Regions from separate parts of the Cupriavidus sp. SW-Y-13 genome, predicted to be linked through region 3. Evidence: predicted binding sites of a transcription regulator. Region 3 holds the regulator's gene; each other region holds the start of a gene.
The links. Region 3 encodes HrcA, which represses chaperone genes, less so after heat shock. Its sites were predicted from a motif close to TTAGCACTCNNNNNNNNNGAGTGCTAA; they were not measured.
Positions count from the first base shown of each region.

Region 1: the regulator HrcA is predicted to act here: its motif matches at 5,152-5,178, upstream of groES (co-chaperone GroES).
Region 2: the regulator HrcA is predicted to act here: its motif matches at 5,191-5,217, upstream of rpoH (RNA polymerase sigma factor RpoH).

Region 1 covers NZ_WHLX01000001.1:687,631-697,822, reverse strand. The annotation lists gene GA566_RS03205 (TadG family pilus assembly protein) at 1-670, shown strand, start outside; gene GA566_RS03200 (metallophosphoesterase) at 840-1,628, shown strand; gene GA566_RS03195 (IS110 family transposase) at 1,687-2,640, opposite strand; gene groL (chaperonin GroEL) at 3,022-4,665, opposite strand; gene groES (co-chaperone GroES) at 4,756-5,046, opposite strand; gene GA566_RS03180 (ArsR family transcriptional regulator) at 5,325-5,609, opposite strand; gene GA566_RS03175 (sigma-70 family RNA polymerase sigma factor) at 5,806-6,336, shown strand; gene GA566_RS03170 (anti-sigma factor) at 6,323-6,622, shown strand; gene GA566_RS03165 (xanthine dehydrogenase family protein molybdopterin-binding subunit) at 6,692-8,953, opposite strand; gene GA566_RS03160 ((2Fe-2S)-binding protein) at 8,964-9,422, opposite strand; gene GA566_RS03155 (c-type cytochrome) at 9,590-10,192, opposite strand, start outside.
Region 2 covers NZ_WHLX01000001.1:348,699-358,890, reverse strand. The annotation lists gene GA566_RS01675 (CmpA/NrtA family ABC transporter substrate-binding protein) at 1-1,266, shown strand, start outside; gene ntrB (nitrate ABC transporter permease) at 1,334-2,176, shown strand; gene GA566_RS01665 (ABC transporter ATP-binding protein) at 2,187-2,990, shown strand; gene ybiB (DNA-binding protein YbiB) at 3,071-4,054, shown strand; gene GA566_RS01655 (pirin family protein) at 4,073-4,945, opposite strand; gene rpoH (RNA polymerase sigma factor RpoH) at 5,287-6,222, shown strand; gene GA566_RS01645 (SCO family protein) at 6,294-6,908, opposite strand; gene cyoE (heme o synthase) at 7,004-7,948, opposite strand; gene GA566_RS01635 (heme A synthase) at 7,945-9,048, opposite strand; gene GA566_RS01630 (cytochrome C oxidase subunit I) at 9,093-9,761, opposite strand; gene GA566_RS01625 (SURF1 family protein) at 9,758-10,192, opposite strand, start outside.
Region 3 covers NZ_WHLX01000001.1:1,053,110-1,063,301, forward strand. The annotation lists gene recN (DNA repair protein RecN) at 1-163, opposite strand, end outside; gene GA566_RS04820 (NAD kinase) at 228-1,145, opposite strand; gene hrcA (heat-inducible transcriptional repressor HrcA) at 1,246-2,301, shown strand; gene hemH (ferrochelatase) at 2,353-3,468, shown strand; gene GA566_RS04835 (RNA-binding S4 domain-containing protein) at 3,484-3,879, shown strand; gene GA566_RS32855 (hypothetical protein) at 3,914-4,105, opposite strand; gene grpE (nucleotide exchange factor GrpE) at 4,368-4,928, shown strand; gene GA566_RS04845 (co-chaperone YbbN) at 5,013-5,417, shown strand; gene GA566_RS04850 (phospholipase A) at 5,420-6,763, opposite strand; gene GA566_RS04855 (DUF1841 family protein) at 6,941-7,372, opposite strand; gene GA566_RS04860 (DMT family transporter) at 7,476-8,408, shown strand; gene GA566_RS04865 (malonic semialdehyde reductase) at 8,506-9,093, shown strand; gene GA566_RS04870 (Coq4 family protein) at 9,167-9,892, opposite strand; gene GA566_RS04875 (alpha/beta fold hydrolase) at 9,926-10,192, opposite strand, start outside.

The DNA.
Region 1 (10,192 bases), 370 kb from region 3:
CGCGCCAGCCGTCCAGGTCACGATCAGCCGCGGCGCGGGCAGCAACGGCGGCCCCGTGGCCATGCTGCTCGCGCAGGTCTTTGGCGGATCTGCGGCCAGCACTTCGGCCACCGCCGTGGCGGTGGTATCCGCACCGGGCGCGCTGCTGGCGGGCGCTACACCGCTGCCCATGGTGATCTCGTCCTGCCTCTACAGCCAGTTCTTCAATCCCACCACGGGGCAGCCACTCACCACGAGTTTCAAGATCGGATCGAGCTATCACTACGGCCCATGCGAATCCGGCCAGTGGACCACGTTCTTCTCGAATACGAATAGCGACTCCGCCACCAAGAACATCATCAATGGCAATACGCCCAGCCCAGCCATGAAGATCGGCGACAAGGTGTGGGTGCAGACCGGCACCAAGACGAACCTGTTCGGCGAAGTGGCCAGCGAGCTGACGGGAAAGACCGTGATCATTCCCGTCGTGTCGGACCCCACCAACACCGGCTTCCAGACCAATGGGCAAATGTCCATCGTCGCGTTCGCGGCGTTCTACATCGAGACCGCTGTGGGCGGGTCAGGCAAGTATGTACAAGGCCATTTCGTGGGTGGGGCGCCCGTGACCAACAGCGGCGGTGGCGTAGGCCCCTACTACGGCGCCTACGTCCCGCCCCGCCTGGCGAAGTGACCCCGAATGGAGCCGGCGGCCCGCCAGTGCCCCAGGCAATGGTGGCCCCTTGCGGCGCGTATCCATGACGCGCCATGAGGCCCCCCTGGCTCCTTTTGCGGCTCGGTCCTTGACCGGGCCGCTTTTTTTTCGAAGAATCGACCGCAGCCACCCCACAACCGGAGCCTGCATGAAGCTGCGCGTCCTCAGCGACATTCACGTCGAACACAATCCGTCCGAGCCCGTGCCTGACTGCGCGGCCGACCTCGTCATCCTGGCCGGCGACATCGCCAACGGCCGCGACGGCATCGACTGGGCCGCACGCACTTTCGACGTGCCCGTGCTCTACATCCCAGGCAACCACGAGTACTACGAAAGCGCGTTCGATACGGTGGACCAGTTGATGGCCGAAGGCGCCGCCGAGGCCGGCAACGTGACGCTACTCAACGGCACCGTGGCGGAATTTGCCGAACCCGACGGCCAGCGCGTGCGAATTGTCGGCACGACCTGGTGGACCGACTACTGCCTCTACGGCGAGAACCGCGCGGACGAGGCCATGGAAGCCTGCGCCCGGGTGATGGTGGACCATCGCCTGATCGCCACGACCGATGCCGATGGCTCGCATCGCGGCTTCACACCTGCCGACGCACTGGCCCGCCATCACGCCGCCACCGCCTGGCTGGCCGATGTCCTGTCGCAACCGTTCGACGGCAAGACCGTGGTCGTCACGCACCACGGCCCGGACCTGGGCAGCCTCGATGCCCGCTACGCGCACGACATCGTCTCCGCCGGCTTCATCTCCCGCCGCCCCGACCTTGTGGCACAGGCCGACGTCTGGATTCACGGCCACACGCATACCAGCTTCGACTACTGGATCGAGGATTCGCGCGTGGTCTGCAACCCACGCGGGTATATCTCGCGGCGGACGGGGCAGCCGGAGAATCCGGTGTTCGATTGGGGGAAGGTGGTGGAGGTTTGAAGAGCCCTCCCTCCGCCTAGGTTTGCTCCCCTCTCCCGCTTGCGGGAGAGCAACCGTGTCAAGCAGGTCGGTTGTTCTGCCAAGGCCGACCCGTCTTGACCATGACATTGAGAATCGTCAGAAGCTTCCTCATGCACCCGACGATGGCGACTTTGAACGGCTTGCCAGCCGCTCTCATGCGTTCATAGAACTCGGTGATCGCCGGGTTGTGCTGCATCGCTGTGACTGCAGCCATGAACAGCGCCTTGCGAACATCGGCACGCCCGCCCCTTATGTAACGCTGACCACGCCGCCTGCCGCTATCGTCATTGAAGGGCGCAAGTCCGACCAGCGCGGCGATCTGCTGGCGGTTTAGCGTGCCAAGTTCCGGCAGCCGTCCGAGCAGCGTGAAGATTGTCACCTTGCCCACCCCCGGCATGCTATCGAGCAAATCCACCTTGTTCTTCCAGGCTTCGCTGGTGCGTAGCCGGTGCGTCATGTCGAGGTCGGTGGACTTGATCCGCGCATCCAGCCACGCGATATGCTCCTTCAAGCTCTTCTGCGCGACAGCCGGCGCCTTGTCCAGGCGGGTCTTTTCCTGCGCACGCATGACGACCAACTGACTGCGACGATCCAGCAAATCAGCGAATTCACGCTGCATCTCGTCGGGCAGCGGTCGCACCGGCGGCCGAATTTGCTGGGCAAAGCGCGCAATTACCCGCGCATCCAGCCTGTCCGTCTTGGCCAGGATGCCACACGCTTTGGCAAAGTCGCGGATCTGCCTGGCATTGATCACCACCACCGGCAATCCAGCGGCAGCCAGTGCCATGCTCACAGGGGTCTCATAACCGCCTGTGGCCTCCATGACAACCCGATCCACCTCGCCATTGACGTTGAGCTCCGTCAGGTGCTCCACGAGCAAGGCGATACCCTTCTCGTCGTTGCTGAACTGGCGCGGGCCGCCTTGCGGCACAACATCGATATCCAGGGTCTTCTTGCTGACGTCGATGCCGATTGCTAGCTTGATATCCATTTGGCTTGTCCCATCCTTGTGTCAATCCGGCGTGCTGCCTTACAACCGTTCGGGCTTAGGCTAAACGCTACCAAGAAATGGACACCACGATCCTAGCTCTCCCTCGAACTTGGACTAACGTCCAGAGCATGGGGTTGTCGATCTGTGGCGTCCGGAGACAATGATGCGACATACAAGGGGTTGGGGGAGAGGGCCAGAGGTTCTGTTTGCCGCCTTGTAGCCATTTGAACTGCCCGCCCTCTCCCCCACCCCTCTCCCAAAGGGAGAGGGGAGAAAATCAAAAACAAGCGATCCGGGAGCAAAAACAAAAACCCCCGAGGGCTCACGCCCTCGGGGGTTTTTTCGACAGTCAGGCGGGTTGGCCTGGCAGTCCGGCGCGATTTACATCATGCCGTCCATGCCGCCCATGCCACCCATGCCGCCCGGCATTGCCGGCGCCGATTCTTCCTTGGCGGTTTCCGCCACGGCGCAGTCGGTCGTCAGCATCAGCGAAGCCACCGAAGCGGCGTTCTGCAGCGCGGTGCGGGTCACCTTGGTCGGATCCAGCACGCCCATTTCCACCAGGTCGCCGTACTCGCCCGAAGCCGCGTTGTAACCGTAGTTACCCTTGCCTTCGATGACCTTGGCCACCACGACCGAAGCTTCTTCACCAGCGTTCAGCACGATCTGGCGCAGCGGCTCTTCCATGGCGCGCAGCACGATCTTGATGCCGGCGTTCTGGTCCGGGTTGGCACCGGTCAGGTTCGAGATGGCAGCACGTGCACGCAGCAGGGCCACGCCACCGCCAGGAACAATGCCTTCTTCCACGGCAGCGCGCGTAGCGTGCAGCGCATCTTCCACGCGTGCCTTCTTTTCCTTCATTTCGACTTCGGTGGCAGCGCCAACCTTGATCACGGCAACACCGCCGGCCAGCTTGGCCACGCGTTCTTGCAGCTTTTCACGGTCGTAGTCCGAGGTGGCTTCCTCGATCTGGGCGCGGATCTGCTTCACACGGCCTTCGATGGCCGAGCCGTCGCCGGCGCCGTCGATGATGATCGTGTTTTCCTTGCCGATCTCGATGCGCTTGGCTTGACCCAGGTCTTGCAGGGTAGCCTTTTCCAGCGTCAGACCGATTTCCTCGGCGATCACCGTGCCGCCCGTCAGGATGGCGATGTCTTCCAGCATGGCCTTGCGGCGGTCGCCGAAGCCCGGAGCCTTGACGGCGGCGGTCTTCAGGATGCCACGGATGTTGTTCACCACCAGCGTGGCCAGGGCTTCGCCTTCCACGTCTTCAGCGATGATCAGCAGCGGGCGGCCAGCCTTGGCGACTTGTTCCAGCACCGGCAGCAGGTCACGGATGTTCGAGACCTTCTTGTCGAACAGCAGGACGAACGGGTTGTCCAGGGCAACAACCTGCTTTTCCGGGTTGTTGATGAAGTACGGCGACAGGTAGCCGCGGTCGAACTGCATGCCTTCCACGACTTCCAGCTCGTCGGCCAGCGACTTGCCGTCTTCGACGGTGATGACGCCTTCCTTGCCAACCTTGTCCATGGCTTCAGCAATGCGCTCGCCAATCGAGGCGTCGCTGTTTGCCGAGATCGCGCCAACCTGGGCGATTTCCTTGCTGGTCGTGGTCGGCTTGCTCAGCTTCTTCAGCTCTTCCACGGCCGAGGCCACGGCCTTGTCGATGCCGCGCTTCAGGTCCATCGGGTTCATGCCGGCGGCCACGAACTTCATGCCTTCGCGGACGATCGACTGGGCCAGCACGGTTGCGGTGGTGGTACCGTCACCGGCGTTGTCGCTGGTCTTGGAAGCCACTTCCTTGACCATCTGCGCGCCCATGTTCTGCAGCTTGTCCTTCAGTTCGATTTCCTTGGCCACGGACACGCCGTCCTTGGTCACGGTCGGGCCACCGAAGCTGCGCTCCAGCACCACGTTGCGGCCCTTCGGGCCCAGGGTCACCTTCACTGCGTTGGCGAGAATGTTCACGCCTTCGACCATCTTGGCACGTGCGGCGTCGCCGAACACTACGTCTTTTGCTGCCATGTCTTGAATCTCCGAATCTGGGAAGACCGTCCCGCGGTCATGGTGGGGACGGTCAGGGAATCTGGTGTGATGCGGTCAGGCTTGCGTCAATTACTTGTTGACGACGGCCATGATGTCTTCTTCGCGCATGACCAGCAGTTCCTGGCCATCCACCTTCACGCCCTGGCCGGCATACTTGCCGAACAGCACGCGGTCACCCACCTTGACGTCGAGCACAATGTTGTTGCCCTTGTCATCCTTCTTGCCCGGGCCAACGGCCAGGACTTCGCCTTGATCCGGCTTCTCGGCTGCATTGTCGGGAATCACGATGCCGGACGCGGTCTTGGTTTCATTGTCCAGACGCTTCACGATCACACGGTCGTGCAGAGGACGCAGGTTCATACGGACTCCTAAATACAAAAAAGTGAGTTTTGATTCACAAAATGGCCGTCATCTTCAACGGCCATCCGGGTTTGGGTCTACCGCAGAGGTGTGACTAACCGGTTGTTAGCACTCTCCCCCAGCGAGTGCTAATTATAGGGACGGGGTATTTCCTTTTCAAGACGCGGACTGAATGGGGGTTTACCCGCGCTCATGCAGATTCACCGCCTTTGACATGAAAAAACCCCGTACCGGGTCACCAGTACGGGGTCGAATCGGGGTCGGGACGGGAGGGAAAGTCAGTCCAGGCCGCTGCTGTCGATATAGCCCAGTGCTTCGCGCACCGCGCGCCTGGCCTTGAGCACGTAGCAGACCTGGCGCTCGCGGACGACCAGCGCCAGCAGGTCGGCCTGCACCATTTCCTGGAAACAGTGGGCCGCATGCTTGTGGGTCAGGCCCGAGACCTCCACCAGCGCCATGGCCGGCAGGCCATCGTCGCCGGCTTCGAGCAAGGCACGACAGATAGCGGCGCGCGCGGGCACCGTCAGCAACGCGAGGGCCAGGGTGCTTTCCTGGGTGTCCATCCGCTCTCTCCCCGAAAAATCTGATCAGTCATCGGATGATGCCCCACCGGGCCGGCATCGTATGCCTGAAACAGACGGTGATTCGAGGGCCGTATCGCCACGGCAACGCTCTGTCCACGCTCTCCGGGTCTACCCCGTTGGCGCGATGCCGGTCCCGGCATAGAATCGTCTGGCGCCAGTACTCTCAAGGGACTGAATGGACGCTGCCAACCCACGCCAACGTTTCGAGACCCAGTTGCTGCCGCATCTGGACGCCGCCCACAACCTTGCCCGGTGGTTGTGCGGCAACGACGAAGACGCCAGTGTCGTGGTGCAGGAAGCCCTTGCACGCGCCTGCCCCCTGTTTGGTAGTGCCCGTGCGGCTCAGCCCCGCCCCTGGCTGTTGGCCATCGTCCACGCCACCTGGCAGTCCCGATATCCTGCGCCGCGCCACGCCGACAACGCCTGGGCGCCCGACACCCCCGATGACGCCACGCAATGGCTCCTCCGCGACGAGGACATCCCCCTTGTCAATGCCGCGCTCGAACGCCTGCCCGTGGCATGCCGCGAGGTACTGGTCCTGCGCGAGCTCGAAGGCTTGCACTACCACGACATCGCACGGATCGTCGATATTCCCGTGGATCAGGTGGCGTCGCGCCTGGACCATGGCCGGCGCCTGCTGGCGGCAACCGTCGCCTTGATACGCAACATTCCACCCGTCGGAGAGTCCCGTCATGGATTGCATTGAGGCACGCCACCTGCTGCGGGCCACCGCCGACGGCGAGGCGGGCGCAGCCGACAGCGTGCGGCTGGAGCGGCATCTGGAAGACTGCGACAGTTGCGTCGACACGCTGCGCCGCCTCCAGTCGCTGCGGCATGCCGTGCAGCACGCCGCCACCTACTACCGAGCGCCCGCCGGCCTGCGCGAACACATTCTCGAATCGCTACCGTCATCGCCATCGCTGTCCGAGCCTGGCTGGGACAGTGCGTCCCACCCGCCCGCCGAGCCCGGCTGGCGGCGCTGGTTCAGATAATTCCGAAGCAGCAAAGAAAAGACCCCGCGCGAGGCGGGGTCCTTCCTTATTGCCTGCGCGAACCGACAATCAGGTCAGCACGAACGGCAACTGGCGCTGGCGCTGGCCCGTGAGACGGAACAGCGCGTTGGCCACGGCCGGGGCAATGCCGGGCGTGCCCGGTTCGCCAAGCCCGGTCGGGTTGTCGTCGGACGGCACGAAGAACACATCCACCATGGGTGCGTCCGGCATGCGGGGCGGCGGATAGTCAGGGAAGTTGCTGTTCTTGACCGCGCCATTCTCGATCTCGATGGCAAACCCCGGGCGGGTCATGGCCAGGCCGAAGATGCATCCGCCCTGGATCTGCGCCTCGGCGCCCAGCGGATTGACGACGCGGTTGGCATGCACGCCGGCCGTCACGCGATGCACGCGCGGCTCGCCTTTCACCAGCGACACGTCCACCACGTACGCCACCACCGATCCGAACGATTCGTGCACGGCCACGCCCCAGGCGTGCCCCTTCGGCAGTTTCTTCTTGCCATAGCCCGAGCGGTCCACGGCCAGTTGCAGCGCCGCACGGTGACGCGCGTGCTTCTTCTCGTCGAGTTGCGCCATACGCCATGCCACGGGGTCCTTCTTCGCGGCGGTGGCCATTTCGTCAGCCAGCGTTTCCTTGACGAACGCAGTGTGCGTGTTGCCCACCGAGCGCCACCAGAGCACCGGCACATCCACCTTGGGGTGATGCACCTGCACCTGCAGCGGCACGTCGTAGTCGTTCTCGACGATACCCTCGGTCATCGTGGCATCGACACCGTTCTTGACCATCATCGGCTCGAACGGCGTGCCGGTGATGATCGACTGGCCGACGATCGTGTGCTGCCAGCCCACCACCTTGCCTTGCGCGTCCACGCCGATGCGGGCACGATGCACGTGCAGCGGACGGTAGTAGCCGCCCTTGATGTCGTCCTCGCGGCTCCACATCACCTTGACGGGTTCCGTGTGTCCGCTGGCGACCCACACGCGCAGCACGTTGGCCGCTTCGACGAGGTAGTCAGACGTCGGCACGGCGCGGCGTCCGAAACCGCCACCGGCCATCATCGTGTTCAGCGTGACCTTCTCGGGCGCGAGCTTCAGCGTGCGCGCGATGGCGCCCTGGTCGATGGTCTGGAACTGCGAGCCCACCCACACCTTGACGGCGTTGATCTGCTTGCCAGCCACCTCGGGCTGCAGCGTGCAGTTCAACGGCTCCATTGGCGCGTGGGCCAGGTACGGCACGCGGTATTCGGCGTCGATCACCTTGGCCGCGCCGGCCAGCGCCGAATCGATGCTGCCGCCTTCGAACGGCCGGGCCATGATGCCCGGCTGCGTGGACAGCTTGCTGTACTGATCGAACAGCGCGGCAGTGCTGACTGTGGAGCCCGCGTCTTCCCAGACAATCTCCAGCGCCTCGCGCGCAGTCTTGGCCGGCCAGTAGCCGTCGGCGATCACCGCCACGCCCGTGCCACCACGATCCACGTCGACCAGCAGCACATCGGCCACACCCTTGACCTTGCGGGCCTTGTCGGCGTTGAACGACTTCACCTTGCCGCCAAAGCGCGGCGGGCGGGCCACCACGGCCACCTTCATGCCCTTGAGGCTCACATCCATGCCGAACACGCCGTCGCCATGCAGCTTGGACGCGGCATCCAGGCGTGCTGTGGGCTTGCCGACGATGCGGAACTGCGCCGGGTCCTTGAGCTTGACCTCCTTTGGCACAGGCAGCTCCATGGCGGCCGCAGCCAGTTCGCCGTACGTCGCGCGATTGCTGCCGGAGGTGACCACGCCCAGTTGCGCGGTGCAGCTGGCCGGGTCGACCTTCCACTTCTGCGCCGCAGCCGTGATCAGCATGGCCCGTGCGCGTGCGCCCAATTCGCGGTACTGCGTGAACGAGTGGTTCAGCGCGGTGGAGCCGCCCGTCATCTGGATACCGAACGCGGGGTCCTTGTAAGCGTCGCCAGCCGGGGCCAGCACGCTCGCCACGTTCTTCCAGTCGACATCCAGTTCCTCGGCCAGCGCCATCGGCAACGCCGTATGCACACCCTGCCCGAACTCCAGCCGGTTCACCGCAATCGTCACCATGTTGTCCGGCGCGATGCGCAGGAACGCCTGCGGCGCGGGCACGGCCTTGGCCGCGCCCTGCGCCTGCGCGCTGCCTGCCACGCCGGCAATGCCCAGCGCAAACCCACCGCCCGCGAGTCCCGACAGCTTCAGGAAGCTGCGGCGCGACAACGCGCCTGCTGCCTGTGTGTCCTGCGCCGGTTGTTCCGGCGCACCGCTACCGCCCGCCAGGGCTTCAATGCCTCGAATACGCATGGCAATCCCCTCAGGCGATGGCGCGCGCGGCATCCTTGATGGCCGCGCGAATCCGTTGATAGGTGCCGCAGCGGCAGACGTTGCCGGCCATGGCCTGGTCGATATCGGCATCGGTCGGGCGCGGCTTGGTACGCAGCAGGCCCACGGCGCTCATGACCTGGCCGTTCTGGCAATAGCCGCACTGCGCCACATCGTGCTTGAGCCAAGCGGCGAGCACGGCCTTGCCGACCTTGTCGTCGCCCATGCTTTCAATCGTCTGGATCTTGCTGCCGGCCGTGGCCGAGATCGGCATCACGCAGCTACGCGTGGCCTGCCCGTTGATATGGACCGTGCAGGCGCCGCAGGCGGCCATGCCGCAACCGAACTTGGTGCCGGTCATGCCGAGGTTGTCGCGCAGTGCCCACAGCAGTGGCGTGGACGGATCGGCGTCCACCTCCACGGTCTTGCCGTTGAGGGTGAGGGTCGTCATTTGGGGGGGTGCTCCTTGGGTACGTGGCCCATGTTTGTTCGCTGCCTGCCGCCCGCTACCGGCCTATGGCAATCCCTGGCCCGAGCGGCAAACCCGTGGAGCATAGTGCAAATATGAAATGCGTGCGCAGGCACACAGACTTTATGTACTTCGCACCATATGCGTGATTATTTCGCTGTCAGGAACAGATATAGCGCGTTGAGGTCGGTGTCGTTCATTTTGGCGAAAGCGCCGAACGGCATCACGCGACTGACGTCGGTGCCATCGGGTCGCTTGCCAGTGCGCATCATCGTCACGAACTGGTCTGCCTGCGGATACGCCTTCATCGCGCCGCCCGGTTGCAGGTCAGCCGCCGGTGGCCAGTCGGGAGGCGCGCCGGGGATATGCCCGCCGCGCAGCGCGGCGCCATGGCACCCCTTGCAGGACTCCGCCACGTAGGCGCCGTACTGGGCGTTGACCGCCGCCGTGACGGCGGGCGCGGGTGGCAGGCTGTGGTCGATCTTCTCGGCGGCGTCCTTGATCACGCCCGCGCCGTACATACCCTGCACGAACCAGGGCAGATGCATGTCGCCGGGCTGTCCGGACGCGGGCGGCAGGCTGCGGACATAGGCCACGAGCGCGCCAAAATCCTCGTTGGACAACCGGTTGTAGTCCTCGCTCGGCATGACCAGCAGCGGCCGGCCGGAGGGGGCCACACCGTGGCGGATGGCACGGTCCCAGTCCTCGGGGCGATATTTGTCGATGGCGGGATTGGCGCGCGTGATGTCGGG
Region 2 (10,192 bases), 700 kb from region 3:
CCTGTCTTGCTCGATCTTCCTTCCAGCCCCACGCGCCGTCGCGTACTGGCTGGCATCGCCGGCGCCAGCGTGATGACGCTGGTAGACCCGCTGGTGCGCAGCGGCGCATGGGCCGCCGGCTCCGATGCCCCGGAGAAGGCCGAGGTGAAAATCGGCTTCATTCCGCTGACGGATTGCGCGTCGGTAGTCATGGCCTCGACGCTGGGCCTCGACAAGAAATACGGCATCAAGATCACGCCGAGCAAGGAAGCCAACTGGGCCAGCGTGCGCGACAAGCTCGTCAACGGCGAGCTCGATGCCGCGCACGTGCTGTACGGACTCATCTACGGCGTGCAACTCGGCATCGGCGGGCCGAAGAAAGACATGGCGGTGCTGATGAACCTGAACCACAACGGACAGGCCATCACGCTCTCGCAAAAGCTGGCCGAGAAGGGCGTGAAGGATGGCGCGAGCCTGAAGGCATTGATGATGAAGGAGAAGCGCGAGTATGTGTTCGCGCAGACCTTCCCCACCGGCACGCACGCGATGTGGCTCTACTACTGGCTGGCCGCCAACGGCATCCATCCGATGCAGGACGCCAAAGCCATCACCGTGCCGCCACCGCAGATGGTGGCCAACATGCGCGTGGGCAACATGGACGGATACTGCGTGGGCGAGCCGTGGGGCGCGCGCGCCATCGCCGACAAGATCGGCTTCACGGCAGAAACCACGCAGGCCATCTGGAAGGATCACCCCGAGAAGGTGCTCGGCACCACGTCGGATTTCGTGCAGAAGCATCCGAACACGGCGCGCGCCATGGTGGCGGCGATTCTCGAAGCGTCGAAGTACATCGATGCCTCCACGTCGAACCGCCGCAAGACCGCCGAGACCATCGCCGCGAAGTCTTACGTCAACACCGACATGGATATCATCCTGGACCGCATGCTGGGCCGCTACAGCAACGGGCTGGGCAAGACGTGGGATGACCCGGATTCGATGAAGTTCTACTCGGATGGCGCCGCGAATTATCCGTTCCTGTCCGATGGCATGTGGTTCCTGACGCAGCACAAGCGCTGGGGCCTGCTCAAGGACCATCCGGACTACCTGGCCGTGGCGAAGAAGGTGAACCGCATCGACATCTACAAGCAAGGCGCAGCCGCCGCGCAGGTGCCGCTGCCGAAGAGCGATTTCCGTACCGCCAAGCTGATCGATGGCGTGACGTGGGACGCCACCAAGGACCCGAAGGCGTATGCCGACGGCTTCAAGATCAAGGCGTCGGCGCTCTGACCGCTCTGACGCCTCTGCCCGGGAGATTGCCGTGAATACCATCGTTCAGACCGCTGCGGAATCCGACATGAAAGAGCACACGCGCCGCCGTGCGCTGGAGATCGCCGCGCAGGAGAAGGAGGCCGCGCGGCGCGAGGCGATCTCCGCATTGACGCTCAAGTGTGTGCCGCCGCTGGTGGGCTTCGTGCTGTTCGTGCTCGTCTGGCACGGCATCGCCACGATGATTCCGTCGCTGCCCACGCCGGGTGCCACATGGAATGCAGCCGTGCCGCTGTTCTCCGATCCGTTCTATCGCAATGGCCCGAACGACCAGGGCATCGGCTGGAACATCCTGGCATCGCTGGCACGCGTGGCAACGGGCTTCGGGCTCGCCGCGGTCATCGGCATTCCGGCTGGCTTCCTGCTCGGACGATTCGCGTTTCTCAATGCGATGGCAGCGCCCGTGATCAGCCTGCTGCGGCCGGTGTCGCCGCTGGCGTGGCTGCCCATCGGACTGCTGCTGTTCAAGGCAGCCAACCCCGCAGCCATCTGGGCGATCTTCATCTGCTCGATCTGGCCGATGATCATCAACACGGCAGTGGGCGTGACGCGCGTGCCGCAGGATTACCTGAACGTGGCGCGTGTGCTCGATCTTTCCGAATGGACGATCTTCCGCCGCGTGCTGTTTCCGGCCGTGCTGCCTTACATGCTCACGGGCGTGCGGCTTTCCATCGGCACCGCGTGGCTCGTGATCGTGGCCGCCGAGATGCTGACGGGCGGCACCGGCATCGGCTTCTGGCTGTGGGACGAGTGGAACAACCTCAAGGTCGAACACATCGTCATCGCCATCTTCATCATCGGCGTGGTGGGCCTGGTGCTGGAGCACCTGCTGCTGGCCCTGGCGCGCCGCTTCAGCTACGGCAATACCTAGGAGCGACGTCATGGAAAAATTCGTCAGCATCGAAGGCGTGGGACAGACCTTCAAGACGCGCAAGGGACCTTTCGTGGCGCTGCGCGATATCGACCTGTCGATTGCCGAAGGCGAGTTCATCACGCTGATCGGCCACTCGGGTTGCGGCAAGTCCACGCTACTGAACCTGATTGCCGGCCTGACCACGCCCACGACCGGCGCACTGATCTGCGCGGGGCGCGAGATCGCGGGGCCCGGCCCGGAGCGCGGCGTGGTATTTCAGAACCACTCGCTGCTGCCCTGGCTGACGTGCTTCGAGAATGTGCTGCTCGGCGTGGACCGCGTGTTCGGGGCCACGGAGAACGCCGCACAACGCAAGGCGCGCACGCACGAGACGCTGGCGCTTGTGGGACTCACTCACGCCGAGGCAAAGTATCCGCATGAAATCTCGGGCGGCATGAAGCAGCGCGTAGGCATTGCCCGCGCGCTCGCCATCCAGCCCAAGGTGTTGCTGATGGACGAGCCGTTCGGTGCGCTCGATGCGCTGACGCGTGCCCATCTGCAGGACGAGTTGATCAAGATCGTCGAACGGACGAAGAGCACTGTGGTCATGGTCACGCACGACGTGGACGAATCCGTGCTGCTGGCCGACCGCATCGTCATGATGACCAACGGCCCGGCAGCGACGATTGGCGAAATCCTGCATGTCGATATCCCGCGCCCGCGCGATCGCGTGGCGCTGGCTGACGACCGCACCTATCACGCCTGCCGTACCGCCGTGCTCGACTTCCTGTACCGCAAGCAGCGCAATCCGGCGCTGCAACAGGCTGCCTGAGCAAACCGTGACGTCATGGTGCAGATCGAGCAGGAATCGTGGGCTATCATGAACGCCACCCCCACGATTCCGCAGTCATCATGACTTCTGCATCTCCGTTTTCTGCCGCCCGCTACATCAAGGAGATCGGCCGAGGCGTCAATGGCGCCCGTGCCCTGCCGCGCGAAGACGCGCAGGCACTCTTCGATGCCATGCTGGCCGGCCGTGTTTCCGATATCGAGCTGGGCGCGGTGCTCATGGCCTACCGCATCAAGGGCGAGGCCCCGCACGAACTGGCCGGCATGCTCGAAGCCGCGCACGCGCACTGCCAGCCACTGGCAGCGCCCGCCGACAAACCCGTCGTGGTCATCCCCAGTTACAACGGCGCGCGCAAGCAACCGAACCTGGTGCCGCTGCTGGCCCTTCTGCTGGCGCGCGATGGCGTGCCGACGCTGGTGCATGGCGTGCGCGCATTTGCAGGCCGGGTGACCAGCCTCGAACTGTTCGAAGCACTGGGCGTGCCGCTGGCTTCCAGCACGCAGGCCGCACAGGATCAGTTGGCCGCATCATCGCATCCGCTGGCGGTGTTGCCCATCGACGTGCTGTCGCCCGCAATCTCGACGCTGCTCGACAAGCGTTCGATCATCGGCCTGCGCAATTCGTCGCACACCATCGTCAAGATGCTGCAGCCGGTGGGCCAGCACACACCGGGCGAGGCGCTGCGACTCTACAGCTACACCCACCCCGAGTACCGCGAGACGCTGACCGACTACTTCTCGCACGAACCGGCCAATGTATTGCTGGGACGCGGGACGGAAGGCGAGGTGGTGGCCGACGCGCGGCGCAGTACGCGCATCGACTGGATGCACGACGGCCATCAGCAGACGATGATCGATCCGGTTACAGGCTCGATTGGCGACGTACCCGAACTGCCACCGGGCACCGATGTGGCGGCCACCGCTGCGTGGATCCGGCAGGTGCTCGACGGTGCGGCACCCGTGCCGGCCCCGATCGCCACCCAGGTCGAGACGATCAAGGAATGCCTGAAGCAGGCCACCCGGGTGGCCTGGGCCAGCCCGGTCTGACGAACAGGTAAAGGGCGCCTAGCGCCGTGTCGGCAGCGGGATGCGTTCGGTCTCGCCCGGCACGTGCGGGAACTGGTCGTCCTGCCAGCGCTGGCTGGCTTCCTCGATGGCGTCCTTGCTGCTGGCCACGAAGTTCCAGAAGATGAAGCGCCGGCCGTCAGTGGGATCGCCGCCCAGCAGCATCAGGCGCGACGGGATTGTGGCGGTCACCGTGACAGGCTCGCCCGGCGTCAGCGTCACCAGGTGCTCGGCCGGCAGCGTCTCGCCATCCAGTTCCACATTGCCGTCCACCGGATAGATCCCGCGCTGTACGTGCTCCGCCGGAATCACGAGACTGGCGCCCGCTTCCATTTCGATTGCCACGTACAAGGTGCGGCTATAGACACGCACGGGCGACTCGGCGCCGAACGCATCGCCAGCGATCACGGTCATGCGCACGCCAGGCAGTTCCAGCTTGGGCAGCGTGGCGCCGGGGTGATGGTGGAACGAGGGCGGATCGTTCTCGTGCGCCTTCGGCAGCGCCACCCAGGTCTGGATGCCATGCAGGCGCGGCCCGGCCTCGCGCGCGGCGTCCGGCGACCGTTCTGAGTGTGCGATCCCGCGTCCGGCCGTCATCCAGTTCACGTCGCCAGGGCGGATGACCTGTTCACTGCCCAGGCTATCGCGATGCATGATCTCGCCCTCGAACAAGTAAGTCACGGTGGCGAGCCCGATATGCGGATGCGGACGCACATCCATGCCCTGGCCGGGCGCCATCTCCACAGGCCCCATGTGATCGAAGAAGATGAAAGGTCCGACAGTCTGGGTGGTAGCGGCCGGCAGCAGGCGGCGCACTGTGAACTCGCCGATGTCCCGGACGTGGGGTTTCAGCAAGTGTTCGATAGCAGACATGGATGGCTCCGGAAAGGGGCTGAAAAACAACTTCCAGTGTAGCGAATCCAGCAATAGACCATCCCAGAATTCCTCAGAATTCGTAGGAAACCGATGGACAATAACGCCCTCTAACATTCCTGTTGAGGAAGCGCGGCCGTCAAACCCTTGCCAGTCGCGGATCCGGGGCACCGGAGCAAAGTTTTGTGCCTATTTGAAAATAGCTTCTGATCGTCTGGAACTATCATTCCCATAAGACCTCAAACTTAGCACTCGTCCGGTTCGAGTGCTAATATGCGTTGCAATGCGGTGTCCCACCGGGACACACCGGCAACTGCCAGCCGGATGCGAAAGGAGTCAAAGTGAACGCAGTCCTGTCTGCCGATCAAAACCAAGTTTCCCGCCGTCTGCCGACGGCGCCCCAGAACGCTGCTGCGAACGCTTTCGCGCTGACGTTCCCGGGCACGCTGGGCAATCTGGAAAGCTATATCCAGGCCGTCCACCGTATTCCGATGCTCACCCCCGAGGAAGAGCTTCGGCTGGCGCGCGATCTGCGCGACAACGAATCTGTCGACGCCGCGCGTCGCATGGTCATGTCGCACCTGCGCCTGGTGGTGTCCATTGCCCGCCAGTACCTGGGCTATGGCCTGCCCCACGCCGACCTGATCCAGGAAGGCAACATCGGTCTGATGAAGGCCGTGAAGCGCTACGACCCCGAGCAGGGTGTGCGGCTGGTGTCGTATGCGATGCACTGGATCAAGGCCGAGATCCACGAATACGTGCTGAAGAACTGGCGCATGGTCAAGGTGGCGACCACCAAGGCCCAGCGCAAGCTGTTCTTCAACCTGCGCAGCCACAAGACCGGCCTGCACACCTTCACGCCCGAACAGGTGGAAGCCGTTGCGCGCGAGCTCAACGTGAAGCCCGAGGAAGTGATGGAGATGGAAACCCGCATGGCAGGCGGTGATCTGGCGCTGGAAGGCCAGGTCGACGATGGCGAAGAAGACTTCGCGCCCATCGCCTACCTCGCGGACAACCACAACGAGCCGACCAAGGTGCTGGAAGCCAAGCGTCAGGACCGTCTGCAGGTCGAGGGTCTGGAAGAAGCCCTGACCAAGCTCGATCCGCGCAGCCGCCGCATCATCGAGGCGCGCTGGCTCGACGTGAACGATGACGGCTCGGGCGGCTCCACGCTGCACGAACTGGCTGACGAGTTCGGTGTATCGGCCGAGCGTATCCGCCAGATCGAATCGGCGGCGATGAAGAAGATGAAGGGTGCGCTGGCGGCTTTCGCCTGACTCTCGCTCCCCGAAAGTACGAAAGGCCGGTCAACTGACCGGCCTTTTTGTTTTCATGCCCCGTGGAACGCTCAGGAGGCCATCAGCGCCTTCAAATCATGCGCGATGGGTTCCGGGCCCTGTCCATGCCGGATGAACAGGCGCAGCTGGCCGTTCTGGTCGAACACGTAGCTGCCGGCCGAGTGGTCCATCGTGTAGTTCAGGGGTGACGTCCCCGGCACCTTGGCGTAGTAGACCTTGAAGTCCTTCGCCACCTTCTTCAGCGCGACTTCGTCAGCGGGACGCAGGCCGATGAACCGCGAGTCGAAGGCCGGCACGTACTGCCCCATCAACTGCGCCGTGTCGCGCTCCGGGTCCACGGTGATGAACAGCACCTGCACCTTGTCGGCATCGGCGCCCATCTGTTCCATGACCTGCTTGAGTTCGACCATGGTGGTCGGGCACACGTCGGGGCAGTGGGTGTAGCCGAAGAACATCAGCACGACCTTGCCCTTGAAGTCCGCCATCGTGCGCGTCTTGCCCGTGGGGTCCTGGAGCGCGAAGTCCTTGCCGAAATCGGACGCGCCCGAGATATCGACATTCTTGAACGAAGGCTTCGGCTGGCCGCACGCGGCGAGGAACAGCGTGCAGAGCGCGAGCAGGCAGAGGCGGCGCAACAGGGAGAAACTCGTGGAGAAATTCGGCATGCGGCAGTGGGAGGAAGGGGGAGAGACGCCCGAAAGTATCGCCGATCACATCGGCGCTGGCTCCCGGGCGCGTCAAGATGCCGCAGGCAGGTGCGTCAGATCTGCGGCACGAACTTGAAGTAGTGATCCACCAGCAGCGCCGCGAACAGCAGCGAGAGGTACAGGATCGAGTAGCGGAAGGTCTTCTGCGCCAGCTGGTCCGAATAGTTGCGGAACAGCGCCCAGGCGTAGCCCAGGAAAACCAGCCCCAACCCCAGCGCGGCGGCCAGATAGATGTAGCCGCTCATGCCGTAGACGAACGGCAGCAGCGTGGCGGCGATCATCACCAGCGTATAGAGCAGGATGTGGAGCAGCGTGTAGCGCTCGCCATGGGTGATTGGCAGCATCGGCAGGCCGGACTTCTCGTAGTCGGCCCGGCGATAGAGCGCCAGCGCCCAGAAGTGCGGCGGCGTCCACGTAAAGATGATCAGCACCAGGAACCAGCCCTCGGCTGGCACGGTGCCTGCCACGGCGGCCCAGCCCAGCGCAGGCGGCATGGCGCCCGACAGCCCGCCGATGACGATGTTCTGCGGCGTGGCCGGCTTCAGCAGGATCGTGTAGATGACCGCGTAACCGAGGAATGTGGCGAAGGTCAGCCACATCGTCAGGTCATTGGCGTACGCGTGCAGCAACCACATGCCCGCGCCGCCCAGCACGGCCGAGAAGATCAGCGTCTGGACGGTGGTGATCTCGCCGGTGGCCGAGGGGCGCCACGCCGTACGGCGCATCCGCGCGTCGATCTTCTGTTCCACCAGGCAGTTGATGGCGAATGCCGCGCCGGCCAGCAGCCAGATACCCGCTGCGCCGCCGATCAGCACCGGCCACGGCACCATGCCCGGCGTGGCCAGGAACATGCCGATGACGGCGCAGAACACGGCCAGTTGCGTCACGCGCGGCTTGGTCAGCGCGGCGTACTGGCGGGCCAGGTGGACGAATCGGCCCACCGGGGAACGGGGATGGGCAGCGGTGGCGGAAACGGCGGGGGGCATCTTGTCCTTCATGTGACGCGCGCGGCTATCCGGGTAGGAGCGGCGGCGCCTGCGGAGCGGGTCGCGAGGCCGATATTGTAGTTGAGACGGAGTAACAGTATCAAAAGCAGGGCTGCTCCACCATTGTGTAACACCGCCGCGCCGAGCGGCCAGTCGAACACGATGTTCGACAAACCCGTCGCCAATTGCAGCGCCAGCACCGCCAGCAACCATTTGCCGTGGCGCGCCAGACCCTCCAGCCGCATCGTCCGCAGGCCGAACCAGAGCAGGTAGCCGAGCACCACGAATGCGAAGCCGCGATGCACCCAGTGAATGGCCACCAGCGCCGCGTGCGGGATGTAGTCGCCATCCGCCGTCATCCCGAGTTGTCGCCACAGCGTGAAGCCGTGCCGGAAGTCCATCTCGGGCACCAACTGGCCGTTGCAGAGCGGGAAATCGGTACAGGCCAGCACCGCGTAGTTGGTGCTCACCCATCCGCCCAGGAAGATCTGGATGACGAGCAGCACCACGGCCAGCACGCCGGCCCGGCGCAGCGACGCCGCCTGCGGCGCCACCGGATGCGGCGGATCGTTGCGCGAACCGAGCCAGATCAGCGACGCGAGCAGCAGCATCGCCAGCATCAGGTGCGTGACCACGATGATCGGCTGCAGCTTCATCGTCACGGTCAGCGCGCCGAACAGCCCCTGCACGCAGACCAGCACGAATACGCCCGTGGAGAACCACGGCGATTGCCGCAGTTCGCGCCGCTTGACCCAGGCCAGCACCATCAGCGAGATGATCAGCACGCCCACCGCCATGGCGAAGTAGCGATGGATCATTTCGATCCACGCCTTCATGAGCGTGACCGGGCCGCTGGGCAGCGCGGTCTCGGCAGCGCGGATCGGCTCCATTGCCGAATGGGGATTGGAGTGGCCGTAGCAGCCGGGCCAGTCCGGGCAACCCAGCCCGGAATCGGTCAGCCGCGTGAAACTGCCGAACATGATCAGGTCCAGCGTCAGGAACGCCGTGATCCACACGAGCTTGCGGTATTTGTCACGGCTGCCGCGCACCATCACATAGGACAGTGGCAGCAGGGCGATCAGGATGCCAATGATGGCGAGCTGGAGCAGCATTGCGATACAACCGGTGAAATCGTAAAAACCTTAGAAGCCGACCATTATCCGATACGCGAGTACTTGAGCAGCTTCTTGAGGTCGCTGCTGACCTTGGCCGGATCGGGATCGGCGGGCCAGCGCATCATCAGGTTGCCGAGCGGGTCCACCAGGAAGATCGTGTCCTCGACGCGGCCACCCTCGCGGGCCGGCAGCCATTTTGCGATGGCCCCGGCGTCCATGCGCAGGAATCGCACCCCCGCATAGGGTTCGTTGTAGGCGGCGGCGAGCCGTCCGTCCACCTCGCCCGCATCCTGGATCAGCCAGACCGGCACGATCCGCTCGCGGTTCTCGCCTTGCCCCGCCCGGATCTGACGCATCGTGAACAGCTTGCGCGCGCAGGCTTCGCCGCAGGCCGACGGATCGGTCATCAGCATCACCCACTTGCCGCGCAGTTGCGCCAGCGGCATTGGCTGGCCGCGCTCGTCGGTCAGCGTGACGGCCGGCATGGGACGTTGCGGATCGATCAGGGCGCCGTAGTTGGTGCTGCCGCCCTCGGGCTTGATCACGTAGTACGTGAAGTACGAGAACAGCACCGGCGAGGCGCAGACCAGCAGCAGCATGAGCATCTGCAGGCGGCCACGGCGTGTGCGTGCATCGATGCGGGCGTCGGCAGGTGGCTGGGGCGTGGCCGAAGGATCTTGCTGCGACATGGGTTCGGTCTGTACGTTCATCGTTCGGTTAGGTTCTGTGCCGATGCGGCCTGCGGCCCCTCCCGGCGTTCGAGTCGGGCGCGGCGCCAGCCGAGCACGGCCAGCAGCACCAGCGTCAGGGCGGCCAGCCCGAACCACTGCGCGGCGTAGCCATAGTGACGATCGGCGCCGAGGTCGGCCGGCGCCCAGTCGCGCGCCAGGCCGTCGGCGTTATCGCTGGATTGCTCCAGTACCAAAGGCAGCAGTGGTGCGCCGATCTCGCGCGACAACGCGGCGAGGTCCACATTCTGGCGGATCTTCTGCCCGGCTTCTGCCGCCGGGTCACGGCCCATGCTGTAGACACGCGGCACACCGGCAAGTGCCGTGCCGTCGATCTGCACCTCATCGGATGGCGTCGAAAAAGGCGCGATCCGCGTGCGGTCCTGTACATTGCGCGGCAGCCAGCCCCGCAG
Region 3 (10,192 bases):
CGATGCCAGCGTCGGCACGCTCGCCCAGCACCAGCGCCAGCGCATCGATCAGGATCGACTTGCCCGCGCCGGTCTCGCCCGTGAACACGGTGAAGCCGGTCGAGAAGTCGAGGTCGAGGGTGTCGACGATGACAAAATCGCGGATGGACAGGCTGCGCAGCATCTTGGGCGTCTATGAACTGGGTAGAGGATTCGGCGAGTTGGACGGGAGAACCGGAGGCATCGGCTCAGAGCCGGTTGTCCTCGGTCGGGTATTCGTGCCAGTGCAGCTTCTTGCGCAGCGTGGCGTAGTAGTTGTACCCCACCGGGTGCAGCAGGCTCACGGTCTTGGCCGAGCGACGCACGACGATGCGGTCCCCAGGCAGCAGCGACGCCAGAGACTGCATGTCGAAGTTGACACTGACATCGCGCGCGCTGGCCACCTCGATGGTGACCTCGGCATCGTGCGGCAATACGATGGGGCGGTTGGACAGTGCGTGCGCGGCAATCGGCACCAGCACCATGCCGGACAGCGTGGGATGCAGGATCGGGCCGCCAGCGGCCAGCGCGTAGGCGGTGGAGCCGGTGGGCGTGGATACGATCAAGCCGTCCGAACGCTGGTTGTACATGAAGTTGCCATCGACCGAGACCGCCAGTTCCACCATCCCGGAGATACCCGAACGGTTCACCACCACGTCGTTGAACGCCAACGCGGAGAAAATCACCGTATCGTCGCGGATCACGCGCGATTCGAGCAGCATCCGCGACTCGGCCTCGTAGCGGCCGGACAGCATTTCAGGCAGGGCGGTGGTGACGTCCTCCAGAGGGATGTCGGTCATGAAGCCCAGCCGGCCGTGGTTCACGCCGATGACGGGCACATCGTGGCCGGCCAGCTGGCGCGCAAGGCCGAGCAACGTGCCGTCGCCACCAAGCACCACGGCGACGTCGGCCTCGCGGCCAATTTCCTCGGGCGTGAGCACGGGGTAGCCGGTCAGGCCGGTGGCCAGCGCGGTCTCGCGCTCGAACACCACATCCTGGCCATTGCGCAAAATACAGGACGCCAATTCCTCCAGGGGGCCTTCGATACCGGCGGTCGAATGCCGGCCCACCAGGGCGACGGTCTTGAACGGCGCGCGCGGGGCGCTGGTCTTTGAGGGGGCAGACATGGCGGGATTAGACCATACCGGCATGACCATTGTCAGCCTCGGGGCGTGGGCGCTCGCGACGCCGCCCGAACGGCGCAGTTTTGATTAGAATCGGGGCATCATGGACGAACGTTCTAAAACGCTTCTCAAGACCCTGATCGAGCGCTACATCGCCGAAGGGCAGCCGGTCGGTTCCCGCACCCTTTCGCGATACTCGGGGCTGGACCTGTCGCCGGCCACCATCCGCAATGTGATGTCGGACCTCGAGGAAATGGGTTTCATCGCCAGCCCGCACACGTCTGCGGGCCGCATTCCCACGCCGCGCGGCTATCGTCTGTTCGTCGATGCGATGCTGACCGCGCGCCCGCTGGACGGCGAAGTGGTGCTGCCCGCCGAACTGGCCGGCCTCAAGGACCAGATCCAGGGCCAGATGGCCAACCAGCAGCTTGGACCCCAGCGCATGATCACGGCGGCTGCGCACACCTTGTCGAACCTGTCGCAGTTCGCCGGCGTGGTGATGACGCCCCGGCGCGCACAATCGTTCCGGCAGGTCGAATTCATGCGGTTGTCGGATAAGCGCATCCTGCTGATCATCGTCAGCCCGGAAGGTGACGTCCAGAACCGGATCATCCAGACCGAGCTGTCCTATACCCCGGCCCAACTGATCGAGGCCGCCAATTTCTTCAACGCGCACTATGCGGGCATGAGCTTCGACTCGGTGCGCGATCACCTGCGCGTGGAGTTGCAGGCGTTGCGCCGTGACATGTCATCGCTGATGCAGGCCGCCGTGGAGGCGGGTAGCAGCGCGATGGCGGAGGATAACAACGAGCAGGTGTTCATCTCCGGCGAGCGCAAGCTGCTGGAGGTGGAGGACCTGTCGTCGAGCATGGACAAGCTGCGCCGGCTGTTCGATGTCTTCGAGCACAAGACCAGCCTGCTGCAATTGCTGGACGTCTCCAGCCACGCGCAGGGCGTGCAGATCTTCATCGGCGGAGAAAGCCAGTTGGTGCCGATCGAGGACATGGCCGTGATCACTGCGCCGTACGAGGTGGACGGCCAGATCGTCGGCACGCTCGGCGTGATCGGCCCCACCCGCATGGCGTACGAACGTGTGATCCCCATCGTCGATATTACGGCGCGGCTACTCTCCAGCGCGCTTAGCCAGAATCAGACTTGAGCCTTTCGCACGGCATCGCCCGGCGCTCCCGGAGTCGTAATCGGACACCCCATGACGTTTTCGCCTGAACCGGCATACCAGCACGGCCAGTCGCCGCGCACCGCAATCCTGCTGATCAACCTCGGCACCCCCGATGCGCCCACGCCCAAGGCGGTGGGGCGCTACCTGAAAGCCTTCCTGTCCGATCCCCGCGTGGTGGAAATCCCGCGGTTGGCGTGGCTGCCCATCCTGCACGGGGTGATCCTGCCGTTCCGTTCGCGCGCCTCGGCCATGAAATATGAGTCGATCTGGCTGCGCGAAGCCCATATGACCGGCTCCCCGTTGCTGGTCCACACCGAACGGCAGGCCCATGCGCTGCAACTGCTGATGCAGAAGCTGGGCCATGAGGTGACCGTGGCCTGCGCCATGCGCTACGGCAATCCGTCGATCGAATCGGTGATGGAGGCGCTGCGCCGGCAGGGCACGGAGCAGATCCTGCTGCTGCCGCTATATCCCCAGTACTCGGGCACCACCACGGCCACGGCGTTCGACGAAGTGTTCCGTGTCCTGGCGGGATGGCGCAATCAGCCCGAAATCCGGCTTGTGAAGCACTTTCACGATCATCCAGCCTATATTCGCGCGCTCAACGAGCAGGTGCGTGCCTACTGGCGCCAACACGACGTGCCCGATTTCGCGCAGGGTGACCGGTTGATCCTGTCCTTCCATGGTCTGCCTCGCCGGCTGCTGGATCTGGGCGATCCCTACCACTGCGAGTGCCTGAAGACCGGCCGGCTGCTGGGCGAGGCGCTGGGTTTGCAGCCGGGGCAGTATCAGGTGACCTTCCAGTCGCGTTTCGGCAAGGCCGAATGGCTGCAGCCCTATACGGCGCCGACGCTCGCCGAGCTTGGCAAGGTCGGCACGCAGCGGGTGGATGTGTTCTGCCCCGGTTTTCCGGCAGACTGCATCGAGACGCTGGAGGAAATCGCCATGGAAGGGCAGACCGAATTCCGCGTGGCGGGCGGCAACGACTTCCATTTCATTCCATGCATGAATGATTCCGAGGTGTGGATTGCCGGGCTGTCGGATATTGCTTTGCAGCATCTGCAGGGCTGGCCGCTGGCGTCGTTGCATGCGCATGAACTCGATGCGCGCCGCAGCCGGGCGCACGCGCGTGGCGCGGCGGGCTGAAGCAGGAGATAGAGAATGCAGGTGGATTTCGAGAGCGGTGCGCGGATGCGCATCGACAAATGGCTGTGGTGCGCGCGATTCTTCAAGACGCGTTCGCTGGCGGCCGAGGCAGTGGAGCGCGGCAAGGTCACGGTCAACGGCCAGCCGGTCAAGAATTCGCGCGAGGTCAAGCCCGGCGATACCGTCGTGCTGGAAGCGCACCAGCAGCGTTGGGAAGTATTGGTGAAGGGCATTCCGGCCTCGCGGGGCGCGGCGCCGATCGCCCAGACGACTTACGAGGAAACACCGGAAAGCCAGGCCCGACGCCAGAAAGACGCTGAAACGCGCCGGTTGCAGCCAGAGCCGGCCGCCCAGCTACAGGGCCGCCCAACCAAGCGCGACCGCCGTCGGATTGACGATTTTCGTCATTGAGCCAGCCCAGGTCGCCACGGTATTCCGGGAAAAATCAGCGTACGTAGTGGACGAGGTAGTGTTTGAACACGGCCTTGCCGCTGCCATACTCGGTGTCGCGAGGACCCACCGCTTCCGACAGGCAGATGAAGACTGTCATCGCCGATAGCGCGGCGATCAGGCATACGGTCACGACTGGCAGCTTGTGCATGGTGAAGCGTCCCAAGGATGCATCGAATGGATCCACCTCCGGCTCCCGTTATTTTTGTCATTTTTACTGCATGAATCTTAGTCATTGCGATGCAGCAAGGCAATGAACACTCGATCTCATGAAACCGCTCTTTGTAACGGCGTATTTCGGCGTCTCTGAATGTCCACTCTTGAAAAACTGGAGTGGTGCCGCCAAGTGCGGCTAGACTTGCCTGTTGATCCCGAACCGGGCATCCGAACCCCCCTCGGCCTGTCGTTACCGCAGATGGGCCGCGTTTTTAGCTTTGATACGAATCGACATGGAAGAACAGAATCTGACGCCGAATCCGAACATGCAGCCGCCGGCCGACGAGGCCGCCCGCACGCAGGCGCCCGAAGCTGCCGCAGCCGGTGCCGATGATGTGGCACGCCTGGCCCAGCAGGTGGCCGATCTGGAAGCCAAGGCCAAGGAACACTACGACATGTTCCTGCGCGCCACGGCGGAAGGCGAGAACATCCGCCGCCGCTCCCAGGACGAAGTCTCGAAGGCACACAAGTACGCCATCGAGAGCTTTGCCGACAACCTCGTGCCCGTGATGGACAGCCTGCAGGCCGCGCTGGCCGACAACAGCGGCGATGTGGCCAAGCTGCGCGAAGGCGTGGAACTGACCGCCCGCCAACTGGCAGCGGCCTTCGAGCGCGGCAAGATCGTCGAGTTGAACCCGGTCGGTGAGCGCTTTGATCCGCATCGCCACCAGGCCATTTCGATGGTCCCGTCCGAGCAGGAACCGAACACCGTGGTCAGCGTGCTGCAACGTGGCTATACGATCTCGGATCGCGTGCTGCGCCCGGCGCTGGTGACCGTTTCGGCTCCGCGCTGAGTCCGAGTTTCCGCAGGATCATGTAGCAAACACACGCCCGGTGGCCGCAAGGTTGCCGGGCGTTGTCGTGTCTGGAGAATGTAGATGTCTGACGCACCGGCCCCCCATCTGGATCACCGCGCCTTCGAGGCGCTGGCCATGCAGGAAGTGGACCCGTCCACCATCGATGCGGAAATCGCCGCCAGCGGAGACGATCTCGTCTGCGTGTTCTTCTGGGGTGTGGATTGCTTTAACTGCGAAATGGCAAAGAAGGCGATCCTCGCCAATCCCGAGCCGATCCGCGCGCTGAACCTGCGCTGGCTGCACACCAACGTCTACGCGCACCCCGAACTGGGCCGCCGCTTCGGCCTGCACGGCATTCCAGTGTTCATGTTCTTCCACAAGGGCAAGAAACTGGGCCGCGCCACGGGCTGGCACGGTCATGGCCAGTTCGCGGCGGCGGTGGGCAATGCGCGGCTGAAGGCAGAAGGGAAACCGCTCGCCGGATAACCTCAGCGGGACAATGCGTAGCCCAGGCGGAATTGCCAAGGGGTTTTCTGGTTGTAGTACAGCAGGCTCTCGCCATATCCATAGAAATAGCCTGCCATCAGGTAGCCGGCTGTACCCGGCAGCAGCCGCGACAGCGGATAGGTGAGCTGGGCGTCGACACTGCCGTAGCCCTTGCGCGTGCCCTTGCGCAGCGTGGTGGAGAGTTCCCACGAGTCTGGGCGGCCATAGGCGATGTTCAGGTCCATGTAGCCACGATAGTGGGCGATGTCCTCGTTGTCGCTCTTGCCCACATACCCGTACACCTTGGGCGTCACGCGCCAGTGCCAGTCGGTCTGGTCGCCGAAGTACATCGTCGGCTTGATGAACAGGGTGTTGACCGCGCGCGAGTCGTCGCCGTCGCGGCCATTGGATTCGTGCTCGAAGCCGGTGGCGATCGACAGGCGGCTGATCACGCTGTTCTTCACGCCGGTATCGGACAGGTAGTAATACAGGCTGGGCCGGTAGTTGGTGTCCTTGAACGGCTTGGATGCGGCGGCCAGGTCCCAAAGCGAGAACTGCGTGTATGCGAAATACAGGTTGTCTAGTACCGACTTCGAATTCGGGTTCTCGCCTTCGAAAATCCGGTAGCGGAAGCTGATCTGGAACTTGGCGTTGGCACCGTCGTGCGCGCCGATCATCAGGTACATCGGCTCGTTGAACGCCAGACGCTGGGAGTCGCGAAGATCGGCCGGTACCGGACCGGTGGTAGCACCGTCGGCGGTGGATACCACAGGCGTGACGGGCGCTGTCGTTGGCGTGCCCTGGGCATTGGCCAGGTCCCGTTCCGCAGTGGTCGGCTCGGTATCGGGCGTGGCGGCCGGCTTGGCGACGACCAGAGGCGCGGTGGGAGTGGCCTCGCCCGGCAACGGCGCGCGGTTCAGCGTGATGGTGACGGGCGCGGCGTCGATGCCCGCCACGTCCAGCCTCACCATGCCGCGCATGCCTGCGGGCCAGTCGGTCGCGTAGCTGACTGTGCGGTTTTCACCGCGCCGCAGGTTCAGAATCTCCGGCCCCTTGCCCACACGCTTCAACTCCATCCGCACCGGGGCGGCCAGGTCGCCCACGGCAGTCACCTGTAGCGTATCGGGGACGGCATAGCGGCGCGTGTCGTCGTCGGCAGTGATGAGCAGCGTCAGTGTCAGGGGCTTCGTGCCATCGATGGCACGCGGCGGTTGCAGCAGTGCCACGGCGCTGTGGGCCGCCAGCGGCGACCAGAGCAGCAGGGCGCCGGCAATGGCCGATGCATAGCGCAGGGAGGGGAAAGCCGCGCGGCGCGAGCCGGCGCGGACAGCAGCGGAGCAGAGCATGGGCAGGGAGCGCCGCGCCGGCCACGCAAGGAATGCGCGCTTGCCGGTGATGCGGCGCAACAGGAACAAGATGCCGGCAAGCCTAGCACGTGCTGCCGAGCGCTCTTGTCAGGCGTTGTCTGGTATTGATGCCGCGCAGTGTCGATTACTGCACGGCGCCGTGTGTCAGACGCAGAATCAGCCCCGGGCGCGTCGCAGGATGTCGTCGACGTATGCCTGGCCGTCCGGAGGCATCCCATTGCGCTGGGCATTCCAGAGCATCTGGCCGAGGGCTTCCATGATCTGGTGCTGCGCCTCGTGCGGCGAGTCGAGCCTACGGCTCAACGCCTCGTAGGCGCCACGGATGCCCGGCGGCTGGTCGATCGACACCTGTTCGGAGATCGACAGGTGCATCGCCAGGTGCAGGAACGGATTGGTCTGGCCGCCTTCGGGCGTGTAATCGCGCGTCAGCGCGCCTTCGGTATCGGTCAGCAGCGCGTGGTAGTCGGGGTGCTGGTCGATCCAGTCGACGGCGATGGCCTCCAGGGGGGTGAGGACACTGCCCGCTACGCGCTTCTGCCAGGCATCGCAGAAGAAACGGCGGACTTCTTCTCTTGAGGGATTGAACATGATGGCCGCTATTGTAAGTCAGCGCCGGAATGTGCGTAGGGCATGCGCCGCGCGCCCCGCAGGGTCAGTAGAATGCAGCGTTCCGCGCTCTTTTTCCTCCACGATGACCGTTTCCGCCACCGGCCCTCTGGGCCAGGCCCGCGACAAGTTCGCCGGCGTGCTGCTGATTGCCCTGTCCGCCACCGCATTCGGTGCGATGGCGATCTTCGCGCGCTTTGCCTATGCAGCCGGTGCCGATGTCTATGGCCTGCTGGCGGTGCGATTCGTGGTGGCGGCGCTGGCGATGGCCGTGGTGATGCGCACGCGCGGCATTGCGCTGCCGCCGTGGCGCCGCGTGCTGGCGCTGGCGGCGATGGGCGGCATAGGCTATGTCGGCCAGTCCTATTGCTTCTTCACCGCGCTCAATCACGCGCAGGCCAGTCTCGTGGCGCTGCTGCTCTATCTCTATCCGCTGTTCGTCACGTTGCTGGCGGCGGTCTTCCTGAAAGAAAAGCTGACCACCACCTCGGTGATCGCGCTAGTGCTGTGCTCGGTGGGTGCCGGGCTGACGGTGGGCGGCGGGGAGGGCGCGCCATTGGGTATCGCGCTGGGCGTGGCGGCGGCGGTAATTTACTCGATCTACATCGTGGTGGGCGCTCGCGTGACGGCCGGCGTCAATGCCATCGCCACGACCACGGTGATCTGTTCGGCGGCAGCGCTGGTCTATGTGACGATCGGCGTGATCCGCACGAGTGTAGGTGTGCCGCCGCAGTTTCCGTCCAGCGCAGGTGGATGGCTCGCCCTGCTGGCCATTGCGTTAGTTTCCACTGTGCTGGCCATCATGACGTTCTTCGCTGGACTGCAGAAACTGGGCGCGGCAAAGGCGTCGATGCTCTCCACGCTGGAGCCGGTAGTCACCGTGGTGCTTGCCGCAGCGCTGCTAGGCGAGCATATCGGCGTGACCCAGGCCGTGGGTGGGGCGCTGATCCTGCTGGGCGTGCTGTGGCTGACGCGTCGCGCCAGCGGCACGCCACAGGTGGACAGCGACGAGGGTTGAATGGAATTGAACGACTTCGACGAAGGCCTGCACGCACACCTGTAACGCCTTGAGTACAATCGCGCTTTCTTTCATCATAAAAACCGGAAAGCGCGCAATGAAACCCGTCGATCAGGCTGTGATTGCACAATTGTTCACTGAAGCACGCACCCACAACGTGTGGCAGGACAAGCACGTCGACGACGCCGTGCTCAAGCAGATCTACGAAGCCATGAAGTTCGGCCCCACCGCCGCCAATGGCTCGCCGGCCCGTATCGTGTTCGTGAAGTCGGCGGAGCAAAAGGCTCGCCTGGTGGAGTGCGTCTCGGCTGGCAACGTCGACAAGACGCGTTCGGCGCCCGTGACCGCGATCATCGCGTTCGACAACGCTTTCCACGATCAACTGCCGAAGCTGTTCCCGCATGCCGATGCCCGTGCCTGGTACGCCGGCAACGACGCCAAGATTGCGCGCGACGCGCTGATGAACAGCTCGCTGCAAGGCGGCTACTTCATCCTGGCCGCGCGTGCGCTGGGCCTGGATTGCGGCCCGATGGCCGGTTTCGATGCCGACAAGCTCAACGCTGCATTCTTCCCGGACGGCAAATGGTCGGTCAACTTCCTGATCAACCTGGGCTATGGCGAAGCCGACAAGCTGCATCCGCGCCTGCCGCGCCTGTCGTTCGACGAAGCCTGCAAGATCGTCTGAGCATTCGGCACCTGCCAGAAAGACAAAAACGGCCCTCGGGCCGTTTTTTCGTTGGTGACAGGCAACATGGCGATCAGGCTGACCATTCCTCCACGGGATGACAGGCCAGGTACTTCACCGGCTGGGCGATCCCCAGCCGTGCCCGGGCTGCGTCGATCGGCTCGTTCAGCAGCTTCTCGTAGTCCTCCCCCAGCAGCCAGCCTGCATTCCGGCCCAGCCGGTAGCCTTCCAGCACTGCGCGCGCAAACGCCAGGCTGCGCGTCAGGCGCCAGCTTTTCAGCGAGGCGGCCAGCGCGATAAAGGCCCAGCCCTGTCCGCCCGTCTGCGCGTAGCTGAACGCGACCAGCGCCGCTTCGCCCAGGCTTTCATCGGCGCGGTAACCCGTCAGCACATGCCAGATATCGTGGATGTCGCGGGTGCGGCGCCCGAACCACATATAGGCATCCTCGACGATCGGTTCCTGATTCAGGTTCGAGACCTTCGCCAGTCCATCGGCGCTATAGCCAGTCTTCTCCAGAAAGGCGCGATACGCGGCGCCGACGGTGCCCGGTGCAAAGGCGGCGATATAGGCTGGGTCCGAGAGCTTCTCCGCCAGTTCGATCCGCTGGTACGCCATGCGGCGGCCGTCGGGCGTGCTCAGCAGGCGGCCATAGTTGCGCGGCATCGAGGGCCCGTTCAGCGCGCGCATGATGCGGAATACCTGCTCGGTGTCGTTGCCGTCGGCCATCAGCTTGCGGATGGCCTGGAACGCGGTAGGCAGGTCGCGCCTGTAGGGATTGAAACCGGTGGAGGCAGCCATGGGCAGGTCCTTTCGGTGGATGTTCAATGCGAATCAGACAGTGGCCGGTTCACGCAGGCTGGCCGCTGCGGTGCGCACGAAATCGACGCTGGTATCGACAGCGGTCACCGGCAGCATATGCCCACCCGAGACCAATGTCAGCCGGGTTGCCGGGTTTTTGGCAACGAAGGCTTCGCCGTTCTCCCGGTAGTCGAGGATGCGGTCCTCTCGGCCAAACAGGATGCTGATCGGCACGCGCAGATCGCCATAGCGCGCCAGCAGCGGCGGCAGGCTGGGCGCTACGCCGAGCAAATCTTCCGA